Regions from separate parts of the Legionella stuttgartensis genome, predicted to be linked through region 2. Evidence: riboswitches for the same ligand, from Rfam matches in the RefSeq annotation. Region 2 holds a riboswitch; each other region holds the start of a gene.

Region 1 (5,038 bases), on a different contig from region 2:
ATCACATGCACATCCTGAAATTCTAAGAATTACACATAGAAGAGCATCATTCATCCCTGATGACGAGTTTTGGTAGCTATTTACCGTGATTTATTGACTTTGGGTAAATAGCTCATGTACTAAGCAGCTTCTGCCTCACCCAATCCAGAGTTATCAGACACGGCTGTTAAGCGATTGAAATGCCAAGAACTATAAAGGGCTCCAAGTCCACAAGCAATTAATCCTAAAGGTAAGGCATTTAGAGTTTGCATCAGCAAATAGGCGCTGATGATTGTTAAAACAGAGGAACCAAACATGCGAACGGTATGAATTATGGCCAGTGCCAGACCAGTATTCTCTTTATAATCAGCCAGCATGATCGACATAGTAGCTGGAGCAGTTAAGCTAATCCCTAAATTACAAATTAATGCAAAAGATAGAGCATACAGATTGAATTCATAAAAGGCTGCGCACACTAACATCGCAAAACCACCAGTAATAATAAACCAACTTCCAAGATAAATGGTCGATGCCATGCTGAAATATTTACGAAGCCAAATACCTAAGTAGTTGCCAACAATAATATTTAATCCATTAATAATAAAAATAATCCCGTACGCCAAAGGTGAAAAACCAAATTGCTCAATAATAATATAGGACGAATTAATCACTGAAAGCATTACCGCTGCAAAACTAAACATCATAATAAAAGAACCACTCCAGAGAGTCGGAGATGGAATAATCTCTTGATAGGCTTTAATTACTTTTTTAACAATAAAAGGTTCTTGAGGCTGGGTCCAAAATGGTGATTCAAATAATCCTTTACGGGATTGCAGCAAGAGTGTTATCCCAATCACAGCCATCAATATAAAATTAGCCTGCCAGCTATAATAGGTAAAAATCAGCGAACCCAGTACCGGAGCAAGGATGGGCGATAGTGAAACAATCATCGAAACATAGGACAGAACCTTGGCACGCTCAACTGTATCATCAAAGTCTCGAGAGATTGAAAAAGCAATTAAATTTGCACAGCATAAAGCAAATCCCTGTAACGCACGCCCCAAAATGAGTACATAGATATTCGGCGCAAAAGCGCAGATTAAACTGGCAAGAACAGCAAGAACTAAACTTCCAGGTAACAAACGACGTCGTCCAAAATGATCGATCAATGGTCCCCAAACGAGTTGGGTCACCCCAAAAACAAACAGATAAATACTTAAGGTTAATTGACTTAAGCTATGCGTGGTACCAAAAAAATTGGTGATATAAGGCAACGATGGTTGATAAAGATCAAAGGTAAGTAACGAAAAGGCTGATAATAAGCCAATAAGCAAAATCGAAGTTCGTGGTTGGGACATAATATTCATTTTAAAAAAAGCAGCGGGCCATTATAGTAAAATCTATTTATTTTTGCTCTAGGTTTAAGGAAAAAGTTGGAATTTTCATCACGATTTTATTGAGTAAGCGATTCCGGACGACTATTAAGTGAGTATTTCCTTCTCTCATTGAGGGAAGAAGGTGCCCAGAGCCTACCCTCTCCCCAAAATTGGGAGAGGGAAAATCTTGATTAACCTTTACGAATCAGGTAATTGCTCCCTGCGTGGATTACTTTCTTCATCCGATTGTCTTCTTCTGGGTTAGGTTGACATGCTTTAAACGAATCTTTTAATGAGGCCACACTAATAGGCAAAACTGGACGACTATCCGTTTCTAAATATCCATCTTTATTCTTGAAAATAGTAAACTGATCGGTTGCAAATTCTTGACACTCGCTTAACGTTTCATCCTGACAAATCGAAAATTTAATCGTTCGTTCAACACGATAAGACTCTCCCACTTCATCTGCAAACACCATATCACCATATACTACGCTATGACGGGTTCCACAAAAATAATAGCCATACTTATATTGACCATTCTCAGTAATATCAGTGCGAATATACCGGCCATCTCCTTGGGTGAGACCATTGAGTGTCACAATATGCCGTACCTCCTCTTTGGGGGCGCTTTCTGCAATTGCCACACCAGTTAGAGCCAATCCCATGATTAATAAAGCAATTCTTTTCATTTTTTATTCCTTATCTGAAAAAAACATCCTCAAGGAACGTGTCTTTAAGGATTAATAACCTACTCAAAAGTCAATTCGGAGGAAAAATTTTTACCAAACTGACATCGCGTTCCCATTATGCTAAGAAAAAATTCATTTGAACAGATAAAAAAATATTGCTTTTTAATCAATAGGAAAACAAATTGTTCGCAATAATACGAAACCAGATGCTATTCCAAATATCCTGGGCAGAAATCGGGCAAAAAGGAGAGTGCAAATGTGATATAAAATTTTATATTGGAAGTACTTAAAATTGATTTACGTACTTCCAATTCACTCAAGAAGATAGCTTACTTAAACACCATTACCTACATTATTAGAATGGGTATTCAGATGAGCATGGCAATCCTTGATAAATAATAAGGTGCCATTATCTGGAGCACAATCTTGGGCGGCTGTGCTTATATCAGGAATATCTACAGACGCACCCGCTTCCCAACAAGAATATGTATTTTTCACACTAAGAGCTGAACATAAAACAACACAGCATTCCCAAATATACCTTTGGTATTAGGCTCTTTCATGCTAGAATAATTTTTGTACATTGGGGGTGCCAGTTATGGCTGAGAGGATGAAACCAACCCTTTGAACCTGATCTCATTCGGCTGAGCGGAGGAAAATGTGTCTATTGTTATGCTCTCAGGTATGATCGCTTTTATTACTTCTTTTATTGGTTTATTGCCACAAATTGTCAAATCATTAAAAACTCGATCCACTCAGGATCTTTCCATGATCATGCTAATTAATTACCTTATTTGTTCTGTGGCTTGGATTATTTATGGAAGTAGTACCGATTCCTTTTTTGTAATCAGCTCCAATGTGGTGGGTTTAATTGTCAGTTTGCTGCTTATCTTATTAAAAAGACATTATGATACACGATGTAATTAATTTAACAGGCTATCAATCTATTTTATGCCTCAATGGAAATTTACCTGACTCATCTTTTTTCGCTGCGATGAATTTGCCCATTATCGCAGCTGATGGTGCCGCAAACAGTTTATTTGAACTTGGAATTAATCCACAGTTAATCACTGGGGACTTAGATTCTGTCCGACCAGCGCTCCTGAAAAACCACCCTTTTCTTCATATACCGGATCAAAACAGTAGTGATTACCAAAAAGCTTTGGGCTATTTAAAAGACCATAATTTATTACCAGCAATTGTGGTTGGGATAAATGGGGGCCATTTGGATCATATACTCAATAACATGAATATCTTTATGGAAACCAACTGTCTTTTATATGCTCCACCTATAAGGGGTTTTGTGCTTAACAAACAATCCAAAATAAATCTGTCATTGCCAGTACATACAAAAATTTCATTAATGGGAATACCAGAAGCAACCCTCTCTTCATTAGGTCTGCATTGGGAGCTCAATGACACTCCTCTTTCCTTTCCAGGGCAAACCTCATGCTTTAATCGAACTCAAGCACCTGAAATCGTTTTGGAGGTTCATCATGGTTCTGTTTTAGTTTTAATTTATGAACAAATGATTGATGATGCAGCGCTATCTGCCCGATAGACTCCATATCAATATTGTCCAATCGCCACACATCATGTAAAATTTTAATTTACTACAATAGAGCAACGCTCACCTTTAGTGATTAAAGTGACGATACTGTCTTTGGTGAGAACTTGGGAACCGCATAAAACATCGGGTCCAAATGCGGAATTTTTTCTAAATCCAAACACATATTCTTTATTTACAGGTCCTTTTCCTTCATAAGATTTTCCTCGAGACCCTGCTTTTTTACCATCCACAGTAAATCCTAATGCAGCAGCTGTTTTTTCATTCGTTTTGACATGCACGCGAATCGTATCATGGGCAATGGCTTGAATTGAAAATGAAAGGATGACAAGGCCACTCAAATTTTTTATGGTATTTCTTATCATAATAAACACTCCTTGTTTATGAACTTTTAATATACCTCATTTAATGAGTTAAGTTATAGATAAAATATTTACGGCATCTCTTTCATGCTTTTTCTAATTAAAGAACTGTTCCTCAAAAAAAACAAATATTCTTATCTTTCAATAAAGAATAATGAATCCTTAAAAGACATTCTTGAATTCCAACCTAGATACACTATGATAAATATATGAACGATATGAGTATTTTTTTATTAATTTGTAATGCTTGTAATCCCATAAAATCTAAAGGTAAATAGCAATATATGCCCAATAAGTTAAGGATTTAATTATGTTAGCTAGGTTAAGATTTTTTAAAAGTCGTGTCCCTGCAAATGAGGTATATTCTACCATACATGATGTTCACGCCTCACACAGACCTAGCCTTCTATCTGGAAGTTTATCTGGCACTCTTTGGCGTCATGATAGTGTCGAGAAAACATTAATTAAGGTAACCACTGCCAGTGAATATTTAGATTTACAAAAATCGGCAATGAGAAATTTCGAGCGTTGGAAAAAATTAAAAGCAGAAATCAACGCTTCATTTGAACCAAGAGTGCAAGTCGAATATCAGGATTGGGGTACGGCCACATTAAATGCAACTAAACACCAGGCAGTAATTTATAGCGTATTAAATATGGCGAACTCTCGCTATCCCGGAGGTGCTGTATTAGAAGGTGGGAGCGCCCAAGAAGAAAATATGTGGCATCGAAGCTCATGCTTACTTTCACTTATTGATAAAATAGTCACATTAGATAAACAAACCAACCTTTTTGTATATACTGAAGAAGGCACGGCGTTAGTCGAAGCCAGAAAAAAAATGACCCAAAGAGAGCGAGATATTCTAAAAGAACGTGCCCCTATGGTTTCTGGAGAGGCGTATAAAACCCTTCATAGTACAGAACCTAGAATATGTTTTAGAGGCCCGGAGATATTACTGTCTTCGCTCATGGAGGAGTATGGGAGCTCTGGGCAAACTGCAAGTCCAGAATTGAGTTACTCATTCCTCCCTTCAGACAGCATTTTTCCTTTTTATGAATTAAG
Region 2 (5,038 bases):
CCGACATCCGCAATCCACTAAACGCTGACATAAAACTAAATCATCAGTACAATAAGGAAACACTTCAAAGCCTCGTTTTACTAATTCGGTGGCCGCATGCAACAATTCGAAAGGATCGGGTTGTAAACTGTAATCATCTCCTATTACTTCCAATTTAATCCATGAGGTTTGAAATAATTCGCGTGCCATTTCGGCTGTAGTAATCGCAGTTTGCGCGTCACGGCAGCCCGCAGTATTAGGTAGTATATTGCAATCCAAAGACTGTATGGTTCGCCAAAATAAATCGCCCCCCATATCACAAGGCATTTGCCGTTTTAAAGACACCGTAATCACGTTGGTTTTAGAGGCTCGGACAGCATCAGTCATCACCTCAAGTGATGGATAGCCCGCTGTACCCAAAAGCAACCGACTTGTTATGGGTTTATCTGCTAAATACCACATAGCCTATCCTCCTTGCATCGGAACAATTAAATCAATACGATCTCCTTCACACAATATAGTTTTTGAAAACATATACTTAGGAACAAACTGATTATTTATTGCGACTGCTACATGTGCGGCAATACCTACTCTCTGCTCAAGCATTTCCTGTAAGATACAGGATGAATCAAGAGTGAGTGGTTTATCATTTATATAAACGATCATGAATAAGCCTCCCAAAGCTCAGGATAACAAATGTCTTTTTGATTGCTCTTTAATCCACGTAGAATTTCCTCTACTAATGCCGGAGCGATTAAATATCCATGCCGATAAAGTCCATTCACAGCAATAAATTGCGGGGCATATCTTATGCGGGGCTGATGATGCACTAAAGTCGGGCGACAATGGGTCACAGTCTTAATTACCCGGGCTTCAGCAAAACCTCGATGCACATAGTATGCCGCAGTTAATAACTCAAGTGTTGTACGCACTGAAATGGGACTGGAATCTTCTGTCTCTAATTCGCTGGCACCGATAAGGTAATAAGAATTAGGACGTGGTGCAATATAAATATTATACCGTGGATGCAAGAGACGGATTGGTCTTTTTAATTGAACATCAGGTGCATATAGCCAAAGCAGTTCTCCACGAAGCCCACGTAAATTTGGAAAAGTACTTTTCGCCCCAAGCCCCCTGCAATCAAAAACAAAATCAAATGGATATGACCTCCCTCCCATTTCTATCTTGCCTGGACTCACACCAGAAACAAAAGTATGATCTCGCCAGATTACACCGCACTGACACATATGTTTTTTAAGTGCCAGCAACAAGGTCTGATTATCAAGTTGTGCTTCTTTAGGAAAATAATAAGCCATTTTCAACTGATGCAGTTCAGGCTCCAGTTGGCTTAGTTCATTTTGAGTGAGTAACTGATAACAAGAATCACTTAATTTATTTACAATTCTGCCACTAAATTGTTGCCATTCTGCTTTATCTTGAGGATGGTGCACCACAAGGCATCCTTTTTGGCGAAAATACACGGGGTCAGCTAATTGATTTAGAATGGACTCCCATAAGCGGTCAACCGATTCCATTCCCAAATTAAAAATCACTTGGTCCGCTTTATCCAGTTCAGACATGGGTGCCAAAAGCCCTGCTGCTGCATTACTGCAATTATTAAAAAAACTTTCCGCCTCAAATAATGTCACTTGCCAACCATCATTTTGTAAACGTAAAGCCAATAAACACCCCATAATTCCAGCACCAACAACAGCAACATTTTTCATTTAATTAGAATCACTTTTCTCAATAGACGGAAGCCTGAGTGCAGTTGCATTCAGGCAATGCTCTTAATTTCACTCACTAACACAACACGCAATAGGTTCCAGCTCAGAATGAGGCATCTTAGGAAGAAACTCATTTGTATAACAAGCATTTACTGCAAAGGACTCATCGATAATTCCCAAATGCTTGCCGAAACGCCCTACTTTACTCCAATCACGTTCCACATTTAAAAGTGTCCGCGAGAAAAAAGGTAAACTACGGATGAAAATTGTATGATACATAGGGGTTCTTAATTGAGGTTTTGCCCTACATAAAAGTTCATAGGCTTCATCTGGATTTTCGGTGGTAAAGGCAGCTCCACGTTGAGTAGCATTGAGAAATCCTTTAAGAATTTCAGGTTGTTTTAACATGCGTTCTGGCACAATAAATTGAATGGAACAAAAGCAGCAGCAACCTAAGCCAGCAAGCTGATCGATACGCAGAAATACCGTTTCGCCTCGTAAATGCTCTAATTCAACTTTTTGAAAATTAATAAAACCAATGCCTGTATCAACAATGTCACGACAAATCGCATCAGTAACATTCATGCCAATGCGAACTGTTTCATAACTGGAAGGCTCAATTCCCGCTAACGTTGCCAAATTATCGATAATGATTTTACCAAACTCCCCAATGTAACCAACTCGTTTGCCAACAATATCCTGAAAGGAATTGATGCCACTGGATTTAAGCGCAATCAGACCTGTAGGAGGCTCATCCAATAAGGTACCAATTGAGGTAACAGGATAACCTTTTGCGCGAGCCGCTAAGGTATGAATCATGGCCTTGACCCCAAAATCAACATGGCCCATACCTACAATTTCAGTCACATCGCTTGGATCGCTGGGCTCTAAAATCGCGAGTTTTATACCTTCTTGTTGATAATAGCCTAATGCATGGGCCACAAAAATGGGGGTATGATAAGGGTTCGCATACCAATTAAGTAATAGGGTAGTTCTCGTAGATAACGCGCTCATGCCATAGCTCCTTGTATTAATTAATAAAATAGGATGGCTAAAGATATCGCGTTAAGACTTAATAGAAGAAATGAATCTGCATTCTGCGAACCGTGAATAACTTATAAAGACTACCCCACCATACGGTACAGAGTACTCTAAGAGATTAACTGCTCAAAAAACGAATACAGATTTAAGGCGTTCTTACGCTGGTATGAACCAGATCAAGTTCAACGGGTATTTCTCAGACGTTTATCACGACACCCCGCGCCATCAAATTGCCCGTAATGCTAGCTGGTATGGGAAAAACTGTCAAATATTATAAGAGGCCTCTCATCCGCTCTGACGAGTCCCTTCTCCCCCAGGGGGAGAAGGGAGGAAAATTGCTCCCTCCATGCATGGAAAGAATACCGCATGCCCCTCTCCCATTTATGGGAGGGGGCTAGGATGAGGGTAAAAAAATCCTCAACTCACCCCATAATTCTGCACATAAAACACATTATGCTGAATCAAAAATCGCTGACATAGCAAAGGAGTATGGTTCAATAAATGATGCAAATAAGCGCGAGTAAATTGTTGCGAACACGTAGGGCAAACACAATTCGCATCGATCAGTTCAAATTGCATCGCTGTTTTTGCATCCATTAGATCCACAGTGCCTGTATTACTATACACTCTTCCTTGCATTGCGGCTTGGGCTGGCTCATCCGTTTCAATAAATCCTATTTCCAGATGACGCAAACGTTGGATTAACTCAGCATCAAAATACCCCACTACATAACGAGGGATATGGGACCATTGTTCTAATTGAACCCAATTAGGCTCATTTAAAATCTTAAAATAAACCCCATGTGGTTTAATAACTGCGTGCTTTTCGAAATCATCACTATGAATAAAAGGGACAATTTTCTCATCCCAATTATCCCAAATTTGCGGGAAATCGCGCATGATATTTTTGGGTAAGAGTACTACATTAGGTTTAAGATGCTGAATCAGTTCGATGAGTTCCCACGAGGTCAATTTGACTCGAGAACCATCGTACGGAGACTTAAGAACATAAACTTTTTCTTTATTAGCAATGAGTGATGAGGCATTAATTACCATCATCCCAGGACATGCCAAATAATTCGCTAAATCAGATATTTTTTGAAGTACATCCCGACCAGGCTTATACAACAAACTTTCTAATGAATAGGATGCTGCAGTAACCTTTGCCTCTTGCCAATTTGCCGTTGTAAGACACAAACCTGCTTCAGAAGTTAAAACAGGTATAAAATTTTGTATTGCAGCCAACATTCCTGATCTCCTGATTTATAGCAATAAACTGGTGTCACCATAACTAAAAAACCTGTATCCTTTTTCAATTGCTTCTTGGTAAAGCATCATTGCTTGTTTATGGCCAATAAACGCTGAAACGAGCATTAATAAAGTAGACTCAGGCAAGTGAAAATTAGTCATTAATCCATCGCAAATCTTAAACTCATATCCTGGGTAAATAAAGATATCTGTGTCTTTGCTACATGGAGTTAGTATTCCATTTTGTACAGCACTTTCAAGACTACGCAAAGCGGTTGTACCTACGGCAATTACTCGATTTCCTGCAGCTTTTGTGGCATGCACTGCCTCACATAATTCAGGGCTAATTGTAAAGCGCTCACTATGCATTTTATGATCTTTGATATTATCACAACGAACTGGTCTAAATGTCCCTGCTCCTACATGCAAAGTAAGATAGGCTACAGAAACTCCTCTTGAACGTATGCTGGATAATACAAGCTCATCAAAATGCAAACCCGCTGTGGGAGCAGCAACAGATCCTTCGTATTTTGCATAAACTGTTTGATAACGATTCTGATCCAGAGTTTCATCATTACGGGTAATGTAGGGGGGTAATGGAATATGTCCTATTCCATTCAATAAATTTAAGACATCCATATCCGCTTGACAAAGAAATAAATCATCGTGTCTATCAATCACTTCAATTTCTTTATTTTGTTCCAACTTAATCTTTGAGCCAGCTTTTAATGCTTTACTGGCCTTAATATGAGCAAGAAATGTCGACTCACCAGTAATACGTTCTACCAATAATTCTACTTTTCCCCCAGTAGTTTTATGGCCATAGAGTCTGGCTGGAATTACCTTGGAATCATTCATAACCAATAAATCGCCAGGATTTAAAAAATCAGCTATTTCACGAAACTGGTAATGACCATATTCACCCTTCTTTCGATCATAGGTTAAAAGACGTGAGTCACTGCGATTAGCCAATGGATACTGCGCAATAAGCTCTGGGGGTAAATCAAAGTAAAAATCCTGTTTATTCATAGAGCAACCTGAAA
Region 3 (5,038 bases), on a different contig from region 2:
GGTGGATGTGACTATGCGAAAAAAAGAGTAACGAAATTTCCCTTAATATAATGTAATTCAGCTCTTATTCATCAGGGATGATGAATGGTTGTAATCCGTGTATAATAGCGGCAATTTATTTTCAGGTTGCTCTATGAATAAACAGGATTTTTACTTTGATTTACCCCCAGAGCTTATTGCGCAGTATCCATTGGCTAATCGCAGTGACTCACGTCTTTTAACCTATGATCGAAAGAAGGGTGAATATGGTCATTACCAGTTTCGTGAAATAGCTGATTTTTTAAATCCTGGCGATTTATTGGTTATGAATGATTCCAAGGTAATTCCAGCCAGACTCTATGGCCATAAAACTACTGGGGGAAAAGTAGAATTATTGGTAGAACGTATTACTGGTGAGTCGACATTTCTTGCTCATATTAAGGCCAGTAAAGCATTAAAAGCTGGCTCAAAGATTAAGTTGGAACAAAATAAAGAAATTGAAGTGATTGATAGACACGATGATTTATTTCTTTGTCAAGCGGATATGGATGTCTTAAATTTATTGAATGGAATAGGACATATTCCATTACCCCCCTACATTACCCGTAATGATGAAACTCTGGATCAGAATCGTTATCAAACAGTTTATGCAAAATACGAAGGATCTGTTGCTGCTCCCACAGCGGGTTTGCATTTTGATGAGCTTGTATTATCCAGCATACGTTCAAGAGGAGTTTCTGTAGCCTATCTTACTTTGCATGTAGGAGCAGGGACATTTAGACCAGTTCGTTGTGATAATATCAAAGATCATAAAATGCATAGTGAGCGCTTTACAATTAGCCCTGAATTATGTGAGGCAGTGCATGCCACAAAAGCTGCAGGAAATCGAGTAATTGCCGTAGGTACAACCGCTTTGCGTAGTCTTGAAAGTGCTGTACAAAATGGAATACTAACTCCATGTAGCAAAGACACAGATATCTTTATTTACCCAGGATATGAGTTTAAGATTTGCGATGGATTAATGACTAATTTTCACTTGCCTGAGTCTACTTTATTAATGCTCGTTTCAGCGTTTATTGGCCATAAACAAGCAATGATGCTTTACCAAGAAGCAATTGAAAAAGGATACAGGTTTTTTAGTTATGGTGACACCAGTTTATTGCTATAAATCAGGAGATCAGGAATGTTGGCTGCAATACAAAATTTTATACCTGTTTTAACTTCTGAAGCAGGTTTGTGTCTTACAACGGCAAATTGGCAAGAGGCAAAGGTTACTGCAGCATCCTATTCATTAGAAAGTTTGTTGTATAAGCCTGGTCGGGATGTACTTCAAAAAATATCTGATTTAGCGAATTATTTGGCATGTCCTGGGATGATGGTAATTAATGCCTCATCACTCATTGCTAATAAAGAAAAAGTTTATGTTCTTAAGTCTCCGTACGATGGTTCTCGAGTCAAATTGACCTCGTGGGAACTCATCGAACTGATTCAGCATCTTAAACCTAATGTAGTACTCTTACCCAAAAATATCATGCGCGATTTCCCGCAAATTTGGGATAATTGGGATGAGAAAATTGTCCCTTTTATTCATAGTGATGATTTCGAAAAGCACGCAGTTATTAAACCACATGGGGTTTATTTTAAGATTTTAAATGAGCCTAATTGGGTTCAATTAGAACAATGGTCCCATATCCCTCGTTATGTAGTGGGGTATTTTGATGCTGAGTTAATCCAACGTTTGCGTCATCTGGAAATAGGATTTATTGAAACGGATGAGCCAGCCCAAGCCGCAATGCAAGGAAGAGTGTATAGTAATACAGGCACTGTGGATCTAATGGATGCAAAAACAGCGATGCAATTTGAACTGATCGATGCGAATTGTGTTTGCCCTACGTGTTCGCAACAATTTACTCGCGCTTATTTGCATCATTTATTGAACCATACTCCTTTGCTATGTCAGCGATTTTTGATTCAGCATAATGTGTTTTATGTGCAGAATTATGGGGTGAGTTGAGGATTTTTTTACCCTCATCCTAGCCCCCTCCCATAAATGGGAGAGGGGCATGCGGTATTCTTTCCATGCATGGAGGGAGCAATTTTCCTCCCTTCTCCCCCTGGGGGAGAAGGGACTCGTCAGAGCGGATGAGAGGCCTCTTATAATATTTGACAGTTTTTCCCATACCAGCTAGCATTACGGGCAATTTGATGGCGCGGGGTGTCGTGATAAACGTCTGAGAAATACCCGTTGAACTTGATCTGGTTCATACCAGCGTAAGAACGCCTTAAATCTGTATTCGTTTTTTGAGCAGTTAATCTCTTAGAGTACTCTGTACCGTATGGTGGGGTAGTCTTTATAAGTTATTCACGGTTCGCAGAATGCAGATTCATTTCTTCTATTAAGTCTTAACGCGATATCTTTAGCCATCCTATTTTATTAATTAATACAAGGAGCTATGGCATGAGCGCGTTATCTACGAGAACTACCCTATTACTTAATTGGTATGCGAACCCTTATCATACCCCCATTTTTGTGGCCCATGCATTAGGCTATTATCAACAAGAAGGTATAAAACTCGCGATTTTAGAGCCCAGCGATCCAAGCGATGTGACTGAAATTGTAGGTATGGGCCATGTTGATTTTGGGGTCAAGGCCATGATTCATACCTTAGCGGCTCGCGCAAAAGGTTATCCTGTTACCTCAATTGGTACCTTATTGGATGAGCCTCCTACAGGTCTGATTGCGCTTAAATCCAGTGGCATCAATTCCTTTCAGGATATTGTTGGCAAACGAGTTGGTTACATTGGGGAGTTTGGTAAAATCATTATCGATAATTTGGCAACGTTAGCGGGAATTGAGCCTTCCAGTTATGAAACAGTTCGCATTGGCATGAATGTTACTGATGCGATTTGTCGTGACATTGTTGATACAGGCATTGGTTTTATTAATTTTCAAAAAGTTGAATTAGAGCATTTACGAGGCGAAACGGTATTTCTGCGTATCGATCAGCTTGCTGGCTTAGGTTGCTGCTGCTTTTGTTCCATTCAATTTATTGTGCCAGAACGCATGTTAAAACAACCTGAAATTCTTAAAGGATTTCTCAATGCTACTCAACGTGGAGCTGCCTTTACCACCGAAAATCCAGATGAAGCCTATGAACTTTTATGTAGGGCAAAACCTCAATTAAGAACCCCTATGTATCATACAATTTTCATCCGTAGTTTACCTTTTTTCTCGCGGACACTTTTAAATGTGGAACGTGATTGGAGTAAAGTAGGGCGTTTCGGCAAGCATTTGGGAATTATCGATGAGTCCTTTGCAGTAAATGCTTGTTATACAAATGAGTTTCTTCCTAAGATGCCTCATTCTGAGCTGGAACCTATTGCGTGTTGTGTTAGTGAGTGAAATTAAGAGCATTGCCTGAATGCAACTGCACTCAGGCTTCCGTCTATTGAGAAAAGTGATTCTAATTAAATGAAAAATGTTGCTGTTGTTGGTGCTGGAATTATGGGGTGTTTATTGGCTTTACGTTTACAAAATGATGGTTGGCAAGTGACATTATTTGAGGCGGAAAGTTTTTTTAATAATTGCAGTAATGCAGCAGCAGGGCTTTTGGCACCCATGTCTGAACTGGATAAAGCGGACCAAGTGATTTTTAATTTGGGAATGGAATCGGTTGACCGCTTATGGGAGTCCATTCTAAATCAATTAGCTGACCCCGTGTATTTTCGCCAAAAAGGATGCCTTGTGGTGCACCATCCTCAAGATAAAGCAGAATGGCAACAATTTAGTGGCAGAATTGTAAATAAATTAAGTGATTCTTGTTATCAGTTACTCACTCAAAATGAACTAAGCCAACTGGAGCCTGAACTGCATCAGTTGAAAATGGCTTATTATTTTCCTAAAGAAGCACAACTTGATAATCAGACCTTGTTGCTGGCACTTAAAAAACATATGTGTCAGTGCGGTGTAATCTGGCGAGATCATACTTTTGTTTCTGGTGTGAGTCCAGGCAAGATAGAAATGGGAGGGAGGTCATATCCATTTGATTTTGTTTTTGATTGCAGGGGGCTTGGGGCGAAAAGTACTTTTCCAAATTTACGTGGGCTTCGTGGAGAACTGCTTTGGCTATATGCACCTGATGTTCAATTAAAAAGACCAATCCGTCTCTTGCATCCACGGTATAATATTTATATTGCACCACGTCCTAATTCTTATTACCTTATCGGTGCCAGCGAATTAGAGACAGAAGATTCCAGTCCCATTTCAGTGCGTACAACACTTGAGTTATTAACTGCGGCATACTATGTGCATCGAGGTTTTGCTGAAGCCCGGGTAATTAAGACTGTGACCCATTGTCGCCCGACTTTAGTGCATCATCAGCCCCGCATAAGATATGCCCCGCAATTTATTGCTGTGAATGGACTTTATCGGCATGGATATTTAATCGCTCCGGCATTAGTAGAGGAAATTCTACGTGGATTAAAGAGCAATCAAAAAGACATTTGTTATCCTGAGCTTTGGGAGGCTTATTCATGATCGTTTATATAAATGATAAACCACTCACTCTTGATTCATCCTGTATCTTACAGGAAATGCTTGAGCAGAGAGTAGGTATTGCCGCACATGTAGCAGTCGCAATAAATAATCAGTTTGTTCCTAAGTATATGTTTTCAAAAACTATATTGTGTGAAGGAGATCGTATTGATTTAATTGTTCCGATGCAAGGAGGATAGGCTATGTGGTATTTAGCAGATAAACCCATAACAAGTCGGTTGCTTTTGGGTACAGCGGGCTATCCATCACTTGAGGTGATGACTGATGCTGTCCGAGCCTCTAAAACCAACGTGATTACGGTGTCTTTAAAACGGCAAATGCCTTGTGATATGGGGGGCGATTTATTTTGGCGAACCATACAGTCTTTGGATTGCAATATACTACCTAATACTGCGGGCTGCCGTGACGCGCAAACTGCGATTACTACAGCCGAAATGGCACGCGAATTATTTCAAACCTCATGGATTAAATTGGAAGTAATAGGAGATGATTACAGTTTACAAC

The links. Region 2 has a riboswitch for thiamine pyrophosphate ahead of ACWTEW_RS22135 (ABC transporter substrate-binding protein). Riboswitches for the same ligand answer to the same signal wherever they lie in the genome.
Positions count from the first base shown of each region.
Region 1: another riboswitch for thiamine pyrophosphate. It lies ahead of ACWTEW_RS32710 (SemiSWEET family sugar transporter); the one in region 2 lies ahead of ACWTEW_RS22135 (ABC transporter substrate-binding protein).
Region 3: another riboswitch for thiamine pyrophosphate. It lies ahead of ACWTEW_RS05060 (ABC transporter substrate-binding protein); the one in region 2 lies ahead of ACWTEW_RS22135 (ABC transporter substrate-binding protein).

Region 1 is NZ_CDRUHA020000104.1:80,795-85,832, forward strand. It holds gene ACWTEW_RS32695 (multidrug effflux MFS transporter) at 120-1,337, opposite strand; gene ACWTEW_RS32700 (hypothetical protein) at 1,547-2,047, opposite strand; gene ACWTEW_RS32705 (hypothetical protein) at 2,381-2,545, opposite strand; TPP riboswitch at 2,623-2,721, shown strand; gene ACWTEW_RS32710 (SemiSWEET family sugar transporter) at 2,708-2,974, shown strand; gene ACWTEW_RS32715 (thiamine diphosphokinase) at 2,955-3,608, shown strand; gene ACWTEW_RS32720 (hypothetical protein) at 3,653-3,979, opposite strand; gene ACWTEW_RS32725 (poly(ADP-ribose) glycohydrolase domain-containing protein) at 4,287-5,038, shown strand, end outside.
Region 2 is NZ_CDRUHA020000060.1:637,758-642,795, reverse strand. It holds gene ACWTEW_RS22150 (thiazole synthase) at 1-441, opposite strand, end outside; gene thiS (sulfur carrier protein ThiS) at 445-645, opposite strand; gene ACWTEW_RS22140 (FAD-dependent oxidoreductase) at 642-1,706, opposite strand; gene ACWTEW_RS22135 (ABC transporter substrate-binding protein) at 1,776-2,720, opposite strand; TPP riboswitch at 2,884-2,977, opposite strand; gene ACWTEW_RS22130 (queuine tRNA-ribosyltransferase) at 3,165-3,995, opposite strand; gene queA (tRNA preQ1(34) S-adenosylmethionine ribosyltransferase-isomerase QueA) at 4,011-5,024, opposite strand.
Region 3 is NZ_CDRUHA020000011.1:637,639-642,676, forward strand. It holds gene ACWTEW_RS05045 (hypothetical protein) at 1-31, shown strand, start outside; gene queA (tRNA preQ1(34) S-adenosylmethionine ribosyltransferase-isomerase QueA) at 134-1,147, shown strand; gene ACWTEW_RS05055 (queuine tRNA-ribosyltransferase) at 1,163-1,993, shown strand; TPP riboswitch at 2,181-2,274, shown strand; gene ACWTEW_RS05060 (ABC transporter substrate-binding protein) at 2,438-3,382, shown strand; gene ACWTEW_RS05065 (FAD-dependent oxidoreductase) at 3,452-4,516, shown strand; gene thiS (sulfur carrier protein ThiS) at 4,513-4,713, shown strand; gene ACWTEW_RS05075 (thiazole synthase) at 4,717-5,038, shown strand, end outside.